2 regions of the Variovorax sp. RTB1 genome follow, and region 1 is predicted to be linked to the other one. Evidence: predicted binding sites of a transcription regulator. Region 1 holds the regulator's gene; the other holds the start of a gene.

Region 1 (3,311 bases):
CAGCCTCGCGGCCCTGCTGCGCCAATGGCAGGCGCTGCCACGCATCTACGAGAGCGCGGCCGAGGCGCTGGCGCTCGCCGACCTGCAGGCCATCGACGTCGCGCTGTGCGATATCCGCTTGCCGGGCAAGCTCGACGGTATCGACCTGGCGCGACGCCTGCAACTGCAAAAGCCGTCGCTCACGATCGCGCTGATCTCGGCCGATATCGATGAAGCGACGCTGCACCTGGCCCGCGAGCGTGGCTGGCATGCGTTGCGCAAGCCGGTGCAGCCGGCGGAGCTGCGCGGGATTTTGTTGCAGGCGCGGCGGTAAACCGACGCCTTACAGCGCCTTGCGCAGATTCGCCGGTGCGATGCGCAGCGCTTCGCGGTACTTGGCGACGGTGCGCCGCGCACATTCGATCCCCTGCTCTTTCAGCATGTCGGAAATCTGGCTGTCCGACAGCGGCTTCTTGATGCTCTCGGCGCTCACGAGTTGCTTGATGAGCGCTCGCACTGCCGTGCTGGATGCATTGCCGCCGGTTTCGGTTCCGAGCGCCGAACCGAAGAAGTACTTGAGCTCGACCGTGCCGTAAGGCGTCGACATGTACTTGGCCGTGGTCACGCGGCTGATGGTCGACTCGTGCAAGCCCAGCTCGTCGGCGATCTCACGCAGCACCAACGGGCGCATGGCGAGTTCTCCGTGCACGAAAAAGCTCTTCTGCCGCTCGACGATGGCGTTGCTCACCCGCAGGATGGTGTCGAAGCGTTGCTGGATGTTCTTGATGAACCAGCGCGCCTCCTGCAGCCGCTGCGACAGCGCCTGGCTGCCCTCGCCCTTGTGCGCCTTGAGCGCGCCGGCGTAGATGTCGTGCACGCGCAGACGCGGCATCACGTCGGGGTTGAGCATCACGCGGAACTTGAGCGTTGCGCCACGACCGGTGCGGGTGACGATCACGTCGGGCACCACGATGTTGCGCTCGACATCGACGAAGCGGCGGCCCGGCTTGGGCTCCAGCTTGGCGATCGCCTGCAGCGCGCTGCGCACTTCTTCTTCGTTGCTGCGTGTGAGCGTGGCCAGACGTTTGAAGTCGCGCCGCGCGAGCAGCTCCATCGGCTGCTTGCAGATCAGGATCGCAGTCTTGCGGATCTGCTTTTCTTCGGCCGTCTCGTTCTCATGGGCGAGCGCCTTCAGCTGGATTGCCAGGCATTCGCCGAGATCGCGTGCGCCGACGCCGACCGGCTCCAGGCTTTGCAGCAGGCCGAGCGCCACCTGGAAGTGGTGGACGAGACCGTCGAACTGGTCGTTGTCATCGCCCGCGAGGCCCGATGCCAGCGCTGGCAACGAGTCTTCGAGATAGCCATCGTCATTCAACGATTCGATCAAAAAACGCAGTGCGGCCTGGTCGTTTTCGTTCAGCCGCAGGCTCAGTGCCTGTCGGTGCAGGAAGGATTGCAGCGACTCCTGGCTGCGCGCGAGCTCGGTGGCGTCGGTGCGCTCGCTGCCGTCGTTCGGGCCGAGGTTGTTGCTGCTGGCTGGCGCCTCGCCGCCCCATTCCCCATCGTCCGGCGTCATCTCGACCGTGCCGTCGCCGCCCCAGTCGGGCTCCTGGTCGGACATCTCGGCGGCCGGCGCTTCGGTCTCGCTGGCGGTGGTCGCGGTGCTGGCGCCGTCGGCACTGGTCGCGAGCGCGCTGGGCGCGAACTCGCCGTCGCTCTCGCTCTGGCGGTCGCTGTCGTGCTCTTCGCGCGGCGCTGGCGCGTCGGACACGTCGATGCCGAACTCTTCGCGTGCGGCTTCTTCGGCCGTGCGCTCCAGGAACGGGTTGTCGTCGAGCATCTGCTCGACTTCCTGGCTCAACTCGAGCGTGGACAACTGCAAAAGCCGGATCGACTGCTGCAGCTGTGGCGTGAGCGCCAAATGCTGCGAGACACGAAGAGAAAGACCTTGCTTCACGGACAGCCTGCCAGACACACTCTGTTCAAGAAACACCGCAGAACCGGCTTTGCCGGGCTGTTGGTGTTGCCCCCGGTCAGGGGGTGGAAGAAGCGACACGCAGTGCGCGACGACCTGGGGGCGAGCAACAAGTTCACATCCGGAAGTGTTCGCCGAGGTAGACGCGTCGTACCTCGGCGTTGTCGACGATCTCCGAAGGCGTGCCCTGTGCCAGCACTTGCCCGTCGCTGATGATGAAAGCGTGATCGCAGATGCCCAGCGTTTCACGCACGTTGTGGTCGGTGATCAGCACGCCGATGCCGCGCTCTTTGAGAAAACTGATGATTCGCTGGATTTCGATAACGGCAATCGGGTCGATGCCGGCGAAGGGTTCATCCAGCAGGATGAAGCGCGGCTGCGTGGCGAGCGCACGGGCGATTTCGACCCGCCGCCGCTCGCCGCCCGACAGCGACAACGCCGGCGAGTTGCGCAAATGTTCGACGCGCAGGTCGTTCAGCAGCTCGCTCAGCCGCTCTTCCATCCGTGCCTTCGATATCGGGACCGCCCTGCCGGACTCGTCGGTGTCTAGCTGCAGCTCGAGCACGGCCCGCACGTTCTCTTCGACCGTGAGCTTGCGGAAAATCGACGCCTCCTGCGGCAGGTAGCTCAGACCCATGCGCGCGCGCTTGTGGATCGGCATGTGCGCGATCGGCTCGCCGTCGATGGTGATCTCGCCCGCGTCGGCGCGAACCAGCCCGACGATCATGTAGAACGAGGTCGTTTTTCCGGCGCCGTTCGGGCCGAGCAGCCCGACCACCTCGCCCTTTTGCACGCCGAGCGACACATCCTTGACGACCGTTCGGCTGCCATAGGTCTTTTTGAGGCCGCGCGCTTCGAGGCGGCTGCCGACGTCGATCGTGTCTGCGTTTTCGATCACTTGCGCGGTTCTCCGCCGAGCGTGGTGCTCTGGCGCAGGCCGGAGCCTGCAGCGGGGGTGGCGGGCACCGTCGTGGCCGGCGCGGCACTGGAACCCGAGCCCGGACCGGACGCAGGCGGAGCCGCTTTGGCGCCACCGGCTGCCGACGCCGGAGCGCGCGGCGTGAGCACCGCCCTGACGCGACCACCCGAAGCACCGGCCGCGACGCTGGCGTCCGGCGGCAAGGTAGAACCGTTGACCGTGAAGGTGTCGTTGCTCTGGTCGTAGACGATCAGCGGGCCGGTGGTTTCGTCGTTGACCTTGGTGCCGATCAGCCGCCGCATCACGGCATGGCCGATGAACTTGACGTTGTCGGCGCGGCTGTCGTATTCGATGCGATCAGCTTCACCCTCTGTCCACTCGTCGCCCGGGGCGTCGCGTTTCTGCTTGTAGTAAGCCAGCTTGCCCGGCTCGGGCGTG
Region 2 (3,311 bases), on a different contig from region 1:
GGGTCGGGCGTGACGGCCAGCATCTTCAAGCGCGGATCGCGTGGTGGCGGGTAGCCTTCCATGACGACCTGCACGCCGAGTTGGGCCGACGTCGCTTCGATGGCGGCGACGAGGTCGAGGTAATCCTCGAGGCGTGCCAGTGGCGGCATGAAGACGTACAGCACGCCCGATGCAGTACCGACCTTTTCAGCGGCCGGGCCATTGGCGCGGCGCGGGTCGCGCACTTCGACGCAGAGCGCGGTGCGCGTGACCCAATGGGCCGACTCGCCGCGTTGCGGTTGCCGCGTGGCGCCGGGTGCAACGGACGCGGCAGCAGCACTGGCTGAAGCGGCATCGACCTCCGCGCCGGTGGCCGATGCCTCAGCGGCAGCGCTCGCACCGTCTGCTGCGGCAGCAGCAGCAGCATGGCCACCAGCGCCTTGAAAGCGCAGCTCCGGCGCGGTAACCGGTGGCGCGCCGAAGACATAGGGCACGGCACCCAGGTCACCTGTCGGGGGCTCAGAGCTGGTCGCGTAGCGTTCGCGGTAGTCCGCTGAAGTCGGCAGCGCGGCGCGCGGTGCTGTCGGATCGCGTTCGATCAGGTATGGGTAGTCGCCCTTGCTGGCCCAGGGCTGCGAATCGAGCGGCAAGCGGTAACCCATCGGCGAGTCACCGGGGATGAGATACAGCCGGTCGTCACGCAGGAACCACGGGCCGGTTTTCCAGCCCGGTCCCTCCAGCGGCGGCGCATCCTTGTCGGCGCTGCCGGGCTCGATCGGCAGCATGTAGCCGATGACCGCATCGAGCTTTTGGGTGAACACGCGGCGCAGGCGCACGCGCTCCAGTTCGTCGTCGAGCTTCGACTCGAACGGGTCGACGTTGACAGGCAGCCGACGCTCGCGCCAGAGATAGTAGTAAACGTCTTCGTAGCCCGGCTGCATGTAGCGCTCGGTCAAGCCCAGCTTGTGCGCCAGTACGGTGGTGAAGCGGCGCGCGTCTTCGCTGGTGTAGTGCGTCGGCACGCGTTCGTCGGCGAAGAGTTCGGGGTTGTGCCACAGCGTCTCGCAGTCGCCACGCCAGAAAATCGACAGTGCCCATCGCGGCAATTGCTCGCCGGGATACCACTTGCCCTGGCCGAAATGCAGAAAGCCGCCTTTGCCGTATTCGGCACGCAGCTTTTGGACCAACTCGGTCGCGTAGCCGCGCTTCGTCGGGCCGAGGGCGTCGATGTTCCATTCCGCCGCATCGCGGTCGCTGGTCGCCACATAGGTCGGTTCTCCGCCCATCGTCAAGCGCACGTCGCCGGCTTGCAGCCGCTTGTCGACCGCATCGCCGAGGGCCAGCACTTCGGCCCATTGCTCTTCGGTGTAGGGCTTGGTCACGCGCGGCGATTCGTAGATGCGCGAGACCTTCATTTCATGGCCGAATTCGACCTCTGCATCGTCGACCACGCCTTCGATCGGCGCGGCACTCGACGGCGTCGGCGTGCAGGCGAGCGGAATGTGGCCTTCGCCGGCGAGCAGGCCGGAGGTGGCGTCGAGGCCGACCCAGCCTGCCCCCGGCAGGAACACTTCGCACCATGCGTGCAGATCGGTGAAGTCGACCGTCGTACCGCTCGGGCCGTCGAGTGCTTTCACGTCCGGCGTGAGCTGGATGAGGTAGCCCGAAACGAAGCGCGCCGCCAGGCCGATGTGACGCAGCAACTGAACCAGCAGCCAGCCCGAATCGCGACAAGAACCACTGCCGTTGGTCAGCGTTTCTTCCGGCGTTTGCACACCGGGCTCCATGCGAATCAGGTAGTTGACGTCCTTCTGCACCTGCTGGTTGATGCCGACCAGAAAGTCGATGGTGCGCTGCTCTTTGCGATCGACTTTTTCAAGATAGGCCTCGACCAGCGGTGTCCCCGGGTCTGCGACAAGGTAAGGCGCAAGTTCGACAGCCTGCGACTCGGTGTACTTGAAGGGGAAGTTCTCGGCCTGCGGCTCGAGGAAGAAGTCGAACGGGTTGTAGACCGCCATTTCGACCACGAGGTCGACCGTGACCTTGAATTCGGTTGTCTTCTCCGGGAACACCAGCCGCGCCTGGTAGTTGGCGAACGGGTCTTGCATCCAGTTGACGAAATGCTCTGCGGGCTCGACCTGCAACGAATACGAAATGATGTTGCTGCGGCAATGCGGTGCCGGGCGGAGCCGAACGACCTGCGGCCCCAATTGCACCGGACGGTCGTACTTGTAATGCGTGACGTGGTGAAGTGCGGCGTGAATGGACATGTTTTTTGGGCGCCGGAAGCGTCGAAAAGTGCAGGCTGAGAGGCGGTTGAGCGAAGGCCTCGTTCGAGACGCATACTAGCCGAGGTCAAGCAATTAACGCGCCAAAGAGCGCCTCAACGAGATTGATCAGGGAGTGATTCAAGTCATGCCACAGGGAGTGGATCTGAGCACACGCGTGCGTCGGTTTTGTGGCGCTGCGGGTGTGCGTTCGTGAGCGCCGACGCGGAGTCGGACACGGGGGTGCGCGGCCGCGGTGCCTTTGCCGCACTGGCGGGTTCGGTCGCTGGCGCTGTCGTGCAGTTGCAACAGGGCGAGCTCTGGAATGCAGTTGTTTACGCGGCTTTTCTGGCTGTCGGCGTGGTCGGGTTGTGCCTGATGGCACGGATTCGAGCGGACACGACCAGGCTCCGCAGTCTCCTGCTCGTCATCGCGTGTGCGGCGGGCATGCTGGCCGGCGCTGGGTCCGCCGGATGGCGCGCTGCAAGCTATTTGCGTGACGCGCTCGCCCCGGCACTCGAAGGCCGTGATGTCGTGGTCGAGGGCGTGGTGGCGCAGATGCCGCAGCACAGTGAGACGGGTACGCGCTTCCGGTTGGAAGTCGCATCGGCACGATGGGCCATGCAAACGTCCGCGCCCGCAAACGACGACGACTCGTCCGGACCGACACGGGCCACACGGACGGCACCGGCCGCACCTGTCGTGCCGCCGGGCATCGCTCTCGGTTGGTATGCCGCCAACACCTCGGCGTGGGGCAATGCATCCGACGATGGCGCGCGCACCCGACCTGCGGTTGCACCCGGCCCCCTGCACGCAGGCGAACGCTGGCGCATGACCGTGCGGCTCAAGGCACCGCATGGCAGCTCGAACCCGCATGGCTACGACTTCGAGTTGTGGATGTGGGAGCAGGGCTTGCAGGCCAACGGCTACGTGCGCACCGGCGCGGGCGATGCGGCCCCCTTGCGCCTTGCCGATACATGGCAGCACCCGATCGAGCGTGGGCGCGAGTCGGTGCGCGATGCCGTGTTCACGCACGTGCCGGATCGCAAGTTGGCCGGCGTCATC

The links. The regulator sigma-54, encoded in region 1, starts transcription at its own class of promoters, with help from an activator protein. The targets are predictions, from matches to a motif close to TGGCANGNAANCTGCTTT.
Region 2: QN397_RS18520 (transglutaminase family protein) is a predicted target of sigma-54. The motif match lies at 2,336-2,353, and genes of this name have one in related genera.

The regions. Positions count from the first base shown of each region.
Region 1 covers NZ_JASJXG010000045.1:12,804-16,114, forward strand. The annotation lists gene QN397_RS21370 (hybrid sensor histidine kinase/response regulator) at 1-313, shown strand, start outside; gene QN397_RS21375 (RNA polymerase factor sigma-54) at 323-1,936, opposite strand; gene lptB (LPS export ABC transporter ATP-binding protein) at 2,070-2,849, opposite strand; gene lptA (lipopolysaccharide transport periplasmic protein LptA) at 2,849-3,311, opposite strand, start outside.
Region 2 covers NZ_JASJXG010000033.1:37,224-40,534, reverse strand. The annotation lists gene QN397_RS18520 (transglutaminase family protein) at 1-2,249, opposite strand, end outside; gene QN397_RS18515 (DNA internalization-related competence protein ComEC/Rec2) at 2,460-3,311, shown strand, end outside.